DNA from 4 places in the Lysinibacillus sp. PWR01 genome. Region 1 is predicted to be linked to each of the others. Evidence: riboswitches for the same ligand, from Rfam matches in the RefSeq annotation. Region 1 holds a riboswitch; each other region holds the start of a gene.
The links. A riboswitch is a leader RNA that binds a small molecule or an ion and turns the genes downstream of it on or off. The one in region 1 is predicted to bind S-adenosylmethionine.

Region 2: it holds a riboswitch for S-adenosylmethionine, as region 1 does, so the genes downstream of both, ACEVFT_RS03410 (bifunctional homocysteine S-methyltransferase/methylenetetrahydrofolate reductase) here and metK (methionine adenosyltransferase) in region 1, are expected to answer to the same signal.
Region 3: it holds a riboswitch for S-adenosylmethionine, as region 1 does, so the genes downstream of both, ACEVFT_RS13315 (methionine ABC transporter ATP-binding protein) here and metK (methionine adenosyltransferase) in region 1, are expected to answer to the same signal.
Region 4: it holds a riboswitch for S-adenosylmethionine, as region 1 does, so the genes downstream of both, ACEVFT_RS00700 (MetQ/NlpA family ABC transporter substrate-binding protein) here and metK (methionine adenosyltransferase) in region 1, are expected to answer to the same signal.

What each region holds. Positions count from the first base shown of each region.
Region 1 is NZ_JBHERJ010000089.1:32,127-35,283, forward strand. It holds gene pckA (phosphoenolpyruvate carboxykinase (ATP)) at 1-918, opposite strand, end outside; SAM riboswitch class I at 1,308-1,426, shown strand; gene metK (methionine adenosyltransferase) at 1,685-2,881, shown strand; gene ACEVFT_RS20450 (gamma carbonic anhydrase) at 3,061-3,157, opposite strand, start outside.
Region 2 is NZ_JBHERJ010000025.1:356-3,512, reverse strand. It holds gene ACEVFT_RS03410 (bifunctional homocysteine S-methyltransferase/methylenetetrahydrofolate reductase) at 1-1,711, opposite strand, end outside; SAM riboswitch class I at 1,801-1,901, opposite strand; gene ACEVFT_RS03405 (protoporphyrinogen oxidase) at 2,001-3,157, opposite strand, start outside.
Region 3 is NZ_JBHERJ010000067.1:777-3,933, forward strand. It holds gene ACEVFT_RS13305 (MetQ/NlpA family ABC transporter substrate-binding protein) at 1-234, opposite strand, end outside; gene ACEVFT_RS13310 (methionine ABC transporter permease) at 304-972, opposite strand; gene ACEVFT_RS13315 (methionine ABC transporter ATP-binding protein) at 962-1,990, opposite strand; SAM riboswitch class I at 2,073-2,176, opposite strand; gene ACEVFT_RS13320 (thioredoxin family protein) at 2,233-2,544, opposite strand; gene ACEVFT_RS13325 (toprim domain-containing protein) at 2,558-2,899, opposite strand; gene gcvH (glycine cleavage system protein GcvH) at 2,990-3,157, opposite strand, start outside.
Region 4 is NZ_JBHERJ010000005.1:33,980-37,136, reverse strand. It holds gene ACEVFT_RS00705 (methionine ABC transporter ATP-binding protein) at 1-638, opposite strand, end outside; gene ACEVFT_RS00700 (MetQ/NlpA family ABC transporter substrate-binding protein) at 745-1,575, opposite strand; SAM riboswitch class I at 1,665-1,769, opposite strand; gene ACEVFT_RS00695 (PPC domain-containing DNA-binding protein) at 1,892-2,395, shown strand; gene ACEVFT_RS00690 (pyridoxal phosphate-dependent aminotransferase) at 2,871-3,157, opposite strand, start outside.

The sequences.
Region 1 (3,157 bases):
AATACGAGTTTCTGGATCAACAGCTACGTTTTCTAAAACAGAGCCGAAGCGGATTGCATTGTAGATTTCTGGTTCTTTTTCAGCAGAAAGGTTGATTGTTTTTGCATAGCAACCACCCTCAATGTTGAACACACCATTAGCAGACCAACCGTGTTCATCGTCACCGATTAGCTTACGATCTGGATCAGCTGATAATGTCGTTTTACCAGTACCAGATAGACCGAAGAATAATGCCACATCGCCAGCTTCACCAACGTTTGCTGAGCAGTGCATTGAAAGAATACCTTGTTGTGGTAATAAGTAGTTCATGATACCGAAGATAGATTTTTTCATTTCACCAGCATATTCAGTACCACCAATTAAGATAATTTTCTTTTCAAGTGATACGATGATGAATGTTTCAGAAGCAGTACCATCAACCGCAGGATCTGCTTTAAAGTTAGGAGCTGAGATGACAGTGAAGTCGGCAACATGAGAAGCTAATTCATCTGCTGTTGGACGGATAAATAATTGATGAGCAAAAAGATTGTGCCAAGCGTATTCATTAATGACTTGAATGCTTAATTGTGAATCTTTGTCAGCACCTGCAAAGCCTTTGAATACGAATAACTCGTCACGTTCTTTTAAATATTTTATTACTTTTACGTATAGGTTATCGAACACTTCAGAGGAGATTGGTTGGTTGACTTTACCCCAGTCAATTTGATCTTTTGTGCTTTCTTCTTCTACCGTATATTTATCTTTAGGTGAACGACCAGTGTATTTGCCAGTTTCTGCACGAACTGCGCCATCTACTGTTAACATTGCTTCACCACGAGAGGTAGCTTTTTCTGCTAATTGTGGTACTGAAAGTTGAACATTAATGTTACCGCCGTTTAATAATTCCTTCAGTTCGTTTGCAATTTCTACTGAATTCATCGATTAAATACCATCCTTTTTTATAGTATTCCCTTGATTTAGAGGGATTTTTTCTTAATTTCAAAAATAGTATAACACAATTGCTTAAATAATCTATACTAATTAAGAAATTATTTTAGAGTTTTTATCACTTTTCAATAAACTGACAAAAAATAATGTTTTTCGAGTAGAATACCATCAATCCTACAGTAATTAGGCGCGAAAATTGAGCCACACATATGTTACCACAAGTAGCTAGGTATGTTGTAGGGATTAATTTGCTTCTATTTACATCATCATCCAAGTATGAAAAGTTTTTGTTTAATCTGTTCTTTCCTTTTTATACAGTAATACATAAGAAAATATTTGACAACGTTCGACCTTTTCAGTAACATGAGATTGAACGGATACTCTTATCCCGAGCTGGTGGAGGGTCAGGCCCTGTGAAACCCGGCAACCTGCATGAACTATTTCACGACATGCGTTGGTGCCAACCTGATGCAAGGGAACATCCCTTGAACGATAAGAGTGAAAGGTTACGCAGTCATTATTCCTTTCCTCATGTAAAGTAACGTGAGAAAAGGATTTTTTTATTGTTAAAAATCAATGTAAAGGTAAGTATATGTAGTTCTTTCCTTATTATAATGACGGATCTTTCGAAATCCTCGTGTTAAAAGCAGCAGTAACGGCTTGAGAGTTCAATCCTTAGGAGCGGACTTGACATGGGTAATGAGTACCGTATTCATACACAACTACTTATTGTAAGAGTATTTAGGAGGAAAACCAAATGACAAACCGTCGACTGTTTACATCAGAGAGTGTAACAGAAGGACATCCAGATAAGATTTGTGACCAAATCTCGGATGCCATTTTAGATGCTATTTTAGCAGAAGATCCAAATGCACGTGTAGCGTGTGAAACAACTGTAACAACAGGGTTAGTATTAGTAGCAGGAGAAATTACTACCTCTACGTACGTAGATATTAAAGGTATTGTTCGTGACACTGTAGCAGAAATAGGCTACACACGAGGTAAATATGGCTTTGATGCTGAAAACTTAGCGGTGCTTGTGGCGATTGGTGAACAATCACCTGATATTGCACAAGGTGTTGATCAAGCATTAGAGGCACGTGAAGGCTCTATGACAGATGCGGATATTGAAGCAATAGGTGCTGGTGACCAAGGCTTAATGTTTGGCTATGCATGTAATGAAACACCAGAGCTAATGCCATTACCAATTAGCTTAGCACACAAATTAGCACGCCGTTTAACAGAAGTACGTAAATCAGGTGAACTTGCCTATTTACGTCCTGATGGGAAAACGCAAGTAACGATTGAATATGATGACAATAATGTACCCGTTCGCGTGGATACAATTGTTATTTCAACACAGCATGATGAAGAAGCAACACTTGAACAAATTCAAGCGGATTTAAAAGAATTTGTTATTGCTCCAGTCGTGCCAAGTGAATTATTAGATGCTAACACGAAATACTTCATCAACCCAACTGGCCGTTTCGTAATCGGTGGGCCAAAAGGAGATGCTGGTTTAACAGGACGTAAAATCATTGTTGATACATACGGTGGTTATGCACGTCACGGTGGTGGTGCATTCTCTGGTAAGGATGCAACAAAGGTAGACCGTTCAGCGGCATATGCGGCACGTTATGTAGCGAAAAATATCGTAGCGGCTGGCTTAGCAGAACGTGCTGAAGTACAACTTGCCTATGCAATTGGCGTAGCTCAACCTGTTTCTATTGCGGTAGATACATTTGGTACAGGTAAAGCGAAAGAAAGTGAGATCGTAGAATGGGTACGCGAGCTATTCGATTTACGCCCAGCAGGTATCATTAAAATGCTTGATTTACGTCGTCCAATTTATAAACAAACGGCTGCGTATGGACATTTTGGTCGTACAGATTTAAATGTACCATGGGAACAAATTGATAAAGCAGATGCACTACGAGAAAAAGCACGTTTATAAACTATTGAACTAAAGTAATGAAGTCGTTAGAAAATTATTCTAATGTATTAATAAGAAAAGGGGCAACATTGCCCCTTTTGTTTTTTTACAAAAAATGCCTCGCTAGGATTCGTGAACAAATTCGTTACACGGAAACGCGAGGGATTTTTTCGTTAGTATTGATTTTTTGTGTATGTTAGTTATTTCTGAAGCGATTTATAGTATTGACCTTTTTCTGCGTATTCTCGTACGATGCGTTCCATATCCTCTTTATCTTCTGCATTTAATTCACGGACA
Region 2 (3,157 bases), on a different contig from region 1:
ATTCTTTGGCAATAGCAATTCCCTCCAATGTTGCCCGTTCCTTATCTTCCCCACATGCCTTCATTCTTGCTAAGGCATCTTCGGATAATTTGATACCTGGCACTTCATGATGTAAAAACTCAGCACTTTTATAACTCGTAACAGGCATAATGCCGATGTAAATTGGTGCTTGTAAATGCTTTGTTGCCTCATAAATTTCTACAATTTTTTCTTTCGTGTACACTGGTTGAGAAATGAAGTAGTCTGCTCCATGCTCAATTTTCTTCTCTAAGCGTGTCACAGCACGATCTAACACACGGACATTTGGATTAAATGCAGCAGCAACTGAAAAATTTGCTTTTTTACGAAGTGGCTTGCCTGAGAAAGAAACCCCTTCATTTAACTGCTTAATTAATTGGATTAACTCCATTGAAGATACATCATAAACACTTGTCGCACCTGGGAAATCTCCAACTTTTGTTGGATCACCTGTAACGGCCAACACATCATGAATACCTAAAGCATTTAATCCCATTAAATGCGATTGTAGACCAATTAAGTTACGGTCTCGACATGTAATATGTGTTAGTGGGCGTACACCATGTGTACTCTTTAACAATGCTCCCATTGCAATATTGCTAATACGTGGAGAGGCCAGTGAATTGTCTGCCATCATGACTACATCTGCACCTGCATCATACAGTTGCTTTGCTCCTTCAAGGAACCCATCAATCTCTAAATGTCTAGGTGTATCCAATTCTACTATGACAGAGCGTTCACGTTTTACTTTTTCATGAAGAGGCTCATACTTTGGTGGCTCCGCTTCACGAACAATCTCAATCTTTTCAGGTTTCGCATGCTTCTCCTGAACCGGTGATAACTCTTCTAAATACTTCTTTGCTGCTGCAATATGTTTCGGTGTCGTACCACAGCAGCCCCCTATTAAGCGTACGCCTTGATCACGTAATTCGACAGCCGCTCGACCAAAATAATCCGATTCTGATTCATAAACGACACGTCCATCTTCTAAGTCAAGAAGTGAGGCATTCGGATAGGCAGACATAAATGCCTTGTTAGGAAGTTCTACACCTTCAAATGCTTGAATCGTATGATGTGGACCTAGTCGACAATTGACACCCACGATATCTGCACCGAGTGTTTCTAGCTCATGCAGGGCATTATTTAAAGACATTCCATTTTGTAAAACACCAGGCTCATGCATAGATACTTGTGCAATAATCGGTAAATTTGTTTTTGCACGTAGCATCTTTAAGGTTGCAGTTAATTCTTCAAAATCATAATAGGTTTCGAGTAAAAGGCCGTCTGGATTTCCTGCAAGTAAAACATTTGCTTGCTCTTCAACTGTCGCTAATATTTCATCTAATGTTGCATCACTTTTACGAATTCCTCGAATACCTCCAATTGTCCCTAAGACAAATTGACCGCCATCTGCCGCTGCTCGTTTTGCAATGGTAATAGCCGCTTCATTAAATTGTTGGACCCGTGATTCTAATCCATAGCGAGCTAATTTAATGGCATTTGCACCGTACGTATTCGTTTGAATGATGTCAGCACCAGCTGCAATATATTCTCTATGAATCTTTTCAATTAACTCAGGTCTCTGAACATTCATTTCCTCATGGCAATACTCCAATCCATAGCCATATAGCACTGTGCCTATTGCACCGTCTGCTGTCAATACATGCGTTTTTAACCTTTCAAGCAATCCCATAAAACTAGCCTCTCTTCCTATGTCTCTATATAATAAAAAGCCTTCTTTCATAAAAAAAGAAGGCTTTAACGATTCATCATTGTTGTTCCTTCTCATCTTCGACTCAATGGTCTTCTGGATTTAGCACCTGACAATAAAGTTGGTTGCTGAAGCTTCAATGGGCCAGTCCCTCTGCTTCTCTTGATAAGAATTAAGTATGAATTTTTTAAATAATTAAAAGAATCATATCGTTTACTGACGAATGAGTCAAGACTATTTCACATAACAAAGTTTTTTTCCACTTAAAACCTTAGAAATTGGCAAGTTCCTTCGCAAGCTCTTCACCAATTTTTTTACCGTTTTGAATGCAAGCGCCGATACCTACGCCAAAATATGAGCACCCAGCAATCGATAAATGTGGATACTTTTCATGTAATTCCTGTAGTAATCCTTGTAACGCTTCACGATGAGCTAGATCATATTTAGGCATTTGATCAATCCATTTTGTTACATTCACAACTGTTGGCTGTTCCTCAATTCCTAGGCTTTTTCTCACGTCTTCTAAAGCTACAGCTGCCAATTCTTCATCCGTCATGGCACGTAGTTGCTCATAGGCTGGATTGATGCTCTTATAAAAGAGTCGTACAAGTAATTTATGTTCTTTCGATGTATGCTTCCATTTACGACTCGTCCAGGTTGCTGCATTACAAGTAACATCCGAATTATGCGAAACAATATAGCCCGTTCCATCTGCTGGCAATCTAGAGTCTGGCACATCAAAGCCTAAATAGATGGTAATGGCTGACGCTGTCGTAAATTGGTCAAAATAGCGGTTTAAAGATTCATCCTGTAGTAGATTTTGAACAGCATCATTCGGTAATGCTAAAACGACATAATCTGACTCAATATTTTCACCATTAGCTAAGGAAATTGTGTAGTTTTTATCTTGTTTTTGAACATTTAGAGTAGTAACGCCCTTGATGATTTCTACATCTGATAATGTTTGTTCAAGTCGATCAATTAAAGAAGATAAACCATTTTTAAAGGATATAAATTTTTTGTTCGCTGCTTTAACAAATTGCTCACGATTCGCATCAAAACCTTTAATAATACTTCCATAATTATTCTTATAATCAATTAAATACGGTAAAGTAGAGCCAATGGAAAGCTGATGTAAATCGCCTGAATAAACACCTGCAAGTACTGGTGCAATTTGATTTTTCACCAGTTCCTCCCCTAAATAGTAAGTTAAAAATTCTCCTATTGAACTTTCCTTTGTGAAGCCGTTGTTTGGTAATGTTAAATCCTTTAACGCTGCTTTTTTTCCTTGCTCTGAAATAAGTGTACTTTCTTCTAAGGATGCCAAACTCATCGGTATACCAAATGTTGAATCTGTTGGTATAGCGTGTAACTCATTATTCGTATAAATATAAGAAATACCTGTTTCGTTGTAAACTAGCTCCGCTT
Region 3 (3,157 bases), on a different contig from region 1:
ATCTGTATACGTTTCAATTTCAAGGTCCACGCCTTCTTTAGCTAAAATAGGTTTTGCTTTTTCTAAAATAACTGCGTGCGGTGTATTAGAAGCACCTACTTTTAATGTTACGTTTTCTTTACTATCTGTTTGATCGCCAGATGCTGATTTTTCATCTTCTTTTTTATCTGTACCGCAAGCTGCTAATGCTAGTACAAGTATTGATAAAAATAATCCTGCTAATAACTTCTTCATTTATGACACTCCCTTTTATTTGTTTAAAATATGTTAGCGGTAAGAACCGGAATAACCTCAATTTTCTTTCTAGCGTTTATCAATTCTCTCGGTAAATAAATCACCAATCCATTGAATAATAAATACGACTACTAAGATCAAAATAGTTGCCATTAATGTCACATCTTGGCGATTTCGTTGGAAGCCGTCTAGGAACGCTAGGTTACCAAGACCACCTGCACCGATAATTCCAGCCATCGCAGTATAACCTACAAGGGCAACAGCTGTTACAGTGATACCAGAAATTAAAGCTGGTAATGATTCAGGGATCAATACTTTCCAAATAATTGTAGAAGTTTTTGCCCCCATTGAACGGGCTGCTTCTATAACACCTTTATCAATTTCGCGTAACGCAATTAATACCATACGAGCATAAAATGGTGCTGCACCGATAATTAATGCTGGTAACGCCGCATTAGCTCCTCGAATTGTACCAAGTAAAAACTTCGTAAATGGAATTAATAAAATAATTAATACGATAAATGGAATGGAGCGGAATATATTAACGAGTGATCCTGTTAAAAAGCTAACGATTTTATTTGCCCATAACTGATTGGGACTAGTTAAAAATAGAATGATACCAATGGCTAACCCAAGAATAAATGTCACAACTGTAGAAATAGCTGTCATATACAATGTTTCATACGTAGCTTGCCACATATTTTCCCAGTCTACATTCGGAAAGAGATTAGTTAGCATTTGCAATCACCTCCGTTTGTACTTCGACTGTATTTAAATAACGAAGGGCTTCAGCCACGTTTGTCTTCGAGCCATCAATTTGCACAATCAGTGTACCGTATGCACCATTTTTTGTTTGTGAAATATTACCATGAACAATACTTACCTCTACATCAAATTGTTTCACAAGATGTGAGATAACAGGTTGTTCTGTTTTTTCACCAACAAAAATCAGTTTGACAAGTTGTCCAGTTGGATAGTTTGCTTTGATTTGTGCCACCGTATCCTGTGTTTCCTTTGTGTCTGTAATTTGAGATACAAACTTTTTGGTAATGGCCGCTTGTGGTGCTTGGAAGACTTGTAATACCTCACCACGTTCCACAATTTCGCCTGCCTCCATCACCGCTACACGATGACAAATTTTGCGGATGACATGCATTTCGTGTGTAATCAGGACGATTGTTAAGCCTAAGCGTTCATTTATATCAACGAGTAAATCGAGAATGGCATCCGTCGTTTCAGGATCGAGTGCCGATGTCGCCTCATCACATAGTAAAACTTCTGGATTATTCGCTAATGCACGGGCAATCCCTACACGTTGCTTTTGTCCACCGGAAAGCTGGGATGGATATGCCTTATCACGTCCTTCTAGGCCTACAAGTGCAATTAATTCCTTTACACGTGCTTCACGTTGAGCCTTTGGAAAACCAGCGATTTCTAAAGGGAAAGCAATATTTTCAGCCACTGTTCTCGACCAAAGTAAATTGAAATGCTGGAAAATCATACTTACCTTTTGTCTAGCTGCTCGAAGCTTTTGTCCTTTTATCGATGAAAATTCTTGATTGTTCACCGTTACTGTTCCTGTTGTCGGTTTCTCTAAACCGTTTAATAAACGAATCATGGTACTTTTACCAGCGCCACTATAGCCGATAATGCCAAAAATTTCACCTTTATTGATGGTAAGGTTGACGTCTTTGACTGCCGTTAATTCGCCATTTGCTGTTTTGTATTTCTTTGTAATATTTTGAAGCTGGATCATAGCGAATACTCCTTTTCTCATATAGAAAACCCCTTCACTCACAGACAAGTAGAAGGGGTCACGTATTATACGTTAAACCGTTCTCTCATCTTTCAAAGAAAAATCTTTGGGTGATTTGGCACCTTTTCACATTGTGATGGTTGCCGGGCTTCATAGGGCACTTCCCTCCGCCACTCTTCATAAGAGTTCGATATATTTAATGTTTTAGTAATATATTTGATACTTTACCACGCTAGTAAAGTTCAGTCAATTGATTTTTTTAACAATTCATATAAAAATGGTACGGATTGAAAAGCATAAATCTTTTCTGTCACTTTTTCGCCATCACTGATGAGTAGACATGGAACACTTTCAATTTGATGTTCATAGGCTATGTGTTCCAAAAAATTGATATTCGCTTTGCCAATTTGTAGCTGTGGCAGTAATTGTTCAATAATGGACATCATTTTGGATGCCACTGCGCACGTTCCACACATTGGTGTATATAAATAAAATGCAGCTGTCTCTCCCGACTGTTGGGCCGCTGCCCACTGCTCTGTTGACCATTCTTCCATTTTTCACGCAACCTTACAAAATATATTCATTATGGATTGAGAAATGTGCACGCAGTAAAATCATTGCTAACACTTTTCTTGGTGTTGTCTCTACTTCCTTGTACGTTGGCATTGTACGAAGGTGCTCAGCTTCTGGATAATGTCTGTCCATTAATGCACGTAGCTTATCACCAGAAGTATCTGCATCAAAAAAAGTAAATAGCTCACAGCCCTCGTAGGGATCAAGTAGTTCTTCTAATTGATGCACACCAATTGTGCCGTTCGTACATAGTATTGTAACATTCTCATTTAAAATAGGCTCAATTTGTAGCTTATCTGAGCGTCCTTCTACTATCAAGCATTTTCCCTCGAACATTACGCCACCTCCATTTAGAGATCCCACTTATAAGTCATTATATAACAAAAAACGCCGGTAGTTTCCGACGTTTTTTGATTATGGCTTGTCTTATTCAGCGATCATTTCTTCGTATTGCTCTGCTGTCATTAGTTTCTCAATTTCTGATGCATCAGCAGGCTCAACAACGATCATCCATGCTTTTTCATATGGTGATTCATTAACGAATTCTGGGCTATCTTCTAAATCTGCATTTACTTCAACTACAGTACCTGAGAT
Region 4 (3,157 bases), on a different contig from region 1:
ACAGAAACCTCATCGCAAATTTTTTGAATCACATTCATTTCATGTGTAATGAGCAGAATCGTAATGCCTAATTCACGGTTAATTTTTAACAACAATTCAAGAATGGCTTCTGTTGTCTCAGGGTCAAGTGCACTTGTTGCTTCGTCACTAAGTAAAATCTCTGGCTCCTGTGCCAAGGCACGTGCAATAGCCACACGTTGTTTTTGACCACCTGAAAGTTGATTTGGGTAACTATCTAGTTTATCTGTTAAGCCTACAATTTCAGCATATTTAGCTACACGGTTTTTTACTTCCGTCTCTTTATAGCCTAGTAGCTTTAAGGGAACGGCAATATTATTGTAAACTGTTGCTGTTTTTAATAGATTAAAGTGCTGGAAAATCATCCCGATTTTTTGGCGTGTTTGACGTAATTCATGAAGAGAAAGGGTTGTAATGTCTACATTGTCTATCACTACTTTTCCTGCTGTAGGACGTTCTAGTAGATTAACACAACGAATGAGTGTACTTTTACCAGCACCACTATAGCCGATCACACCATGAATTTGTCCCTTTTTTACATGAAGATTGATCCCATCCACAGCTTTAATGATGCCTTTTTTCGACTTGAATTCTTTTGAGATATTTTGTAATTGAATCATGCGATTGTTTGCTCCTTTCTCAACCTTCTAAAAAGCAAGAATCTGCTCGTCTTCCCATAGAGGAATTTCGGCAGATTCTTCGGCTTATAGAAGCTTCCTGAATGTATTACCAGCTAGGGATTACTGAACCTTTGAATTCTTCTTCGATGAATTGACGTACTTCATCAGATTGGTAAGCCTCAACGAACTTTTTAATTGTTGGGTCATTTTCATTTTCAGCGCGTACGACAATGTAGTTCACGTATGGAGAGTCAGTAGATTCCAATAAAATAGAGTCGTCTTTAGGGTTAATGCCAGCTTCTAATGCGAAGTTTGTATTAATAGCTGCTACATCTACTTCACTAAGCTGTTTAGGAATTTGAGCTGCCTCTAATTCAATGAATTTTAAATTCTTTTTGTTTTCTTCTACATCACGGATCGAGGCTGTTAAGTCTGCGCCATCTTTTAGCTTAATATAGCCAGCTTCTTGTAAAACAAAGAGGGCACGTGCTCCATTCGTTGGGTCATTTGGTAGGCCAAATGTTGCACCATCCGGAATGTCATCAAAGGATTTATATTTTTCAGAGTAGATACCCATTGGATTCAAAATCGTTTTGCCCACTGGGACTAAATCTGTATCATGATCTTTATTAAATGTATCGAGGAAAGGTTCGTGTTGATAGCTGTTCGCATCAAGATCACCTTCAGCTAAGGAAGTATTAGGTAAAACATAGTCAGAAAATGATTTTAGCTCTACTTCTAGCCCTTTTTCTTTTGCTACTTTAGCTGCTACTTCTGCAATTTGCTCGTGTGGACCAGAAGTGACACCTACGACGATTTTCTTTCCATCAATTGCCTCAGCTTGGCCTTTACTATCTTCTTTAGAGCCACAACCTGCTAGAGCTGCTACTAATGTTAAACTTGCTAAACCTACTAAAAATTTATTTTTCTTTTTCATGAAAACTACCTCCAAGATTGTTTTTATCGGTTTTTTGAAAATAAAAAAACTCTCTTACAAACTAAGAGAGGCTCATGAAAAGATGTCCTCTCTTATCTATCAAACGAAGATCGTTTGCAGGATTTAGCACCTTCCTTTAAAAAGGAGGTTGCCGAGCTTCATAGGGCCAGTCCCTCAGCTACTCTTGATAAGAGATTTATAATATTTTTTTGTAATTCCGATAGAACTAATATAATTTATAGGGTATAGTAAGTCAATAATTAATTTTTAAAATTTTTATATAATTATAATATTTCGACGTGAAAGAGGGATAACAATGTCTGTGAGAGTTAATTATGGTATAGGTTCATTTGGTAGGGTTATTAGTGCTCGTCTTCTAACAGGGACAGATATCATTGAGGGAATTGAGGCGCTCTGTGAAGAGAATCATATTGAGTCAGCAACGATTGTTAGCTGTATTGGTAGCTTTCAAAAAAGTAGCTTTGTATATTTAGTGCCAGATGCAACAGCTCAGATTCAAGTTCGTTTTAGTGATGTGGTTGAAAAAGATGGACCACTTGAATTTATTCAAGGCTCTGGTGTGGTGTGTAAGCGTGATGGGGGATATGAAACACATTTCCATGGTTCTATGAGTGATCAATGGGGTGTTGTGTCAGGTGGGCATTTAATAAAAGGGGGAAATCCTGTTATTACTGCTGACCTAGTACTCGCTGAGGTACAAGGTATTCAACATATTCGAAAATTGGATGATGAAACAGGTCATGTTCAATTTTATCCATTAGAAAATGGTTTAGGGCAGCCAAGGAAAATTGAAAAATAATGATCCTGTAGCTAGAGTTAGCTACAGGACACATGTTGTGGAAAAAAGATCATGTCACTAGCAGAAATAGACCTTTTAGCAAGGTGAGGGGTTGATTTCCGTTCCGCCAGCGTCCTTTCCAGGGGGCGTCCGATGAGCCGCTTCACTCACTTCCGTTCGCTCCAGGGTCTCCTCTGTGACGCTAAATCCCCCTAAGAGTGACGCTGGCTCCACTCCAATCAACCATTCTGTAAAAATGTCTTTCCCTCTTTCATACTAGTAGTAGTGAACAAAATAACTCATTATTTGTATGATTAGAGAGAGGATAGGCTCTTATTTTCAATGTGGAGAGATGATTAGTCACAACAACCCTCAATAAAAATGAGTAGTGTACACCTTCATTTTATTTGTACAACCTTTGTTAAGACGATAACACTTTTATGGATTGGGGTGGAAGGCCTTTTCACCTTTCACAAATAATCTATTGATGATATTGTCATTTGTTAAATAATTGTAACTGCTCGATTCTATGGATTGCTTCACGTAAACGTTCCTCGCTTACCAGCAAACCGATACGGACGTAGCCTTCGCCATATTGACCGAAACCATTGCCAGCTGCCACAGCAATATCAGCTTTTTCAAGCAATAGATCGGCAAATTGTTCGCTTGTATAGCCTAGTGGTACAGGGAGCCATGCGAAGAAGGAGCCTTTTGGAGCCGTAACATGCCAGCCGATTCTTTGAGCTTCTTCAATGAGTACATTTCGGCGACGCTCATAAGTAG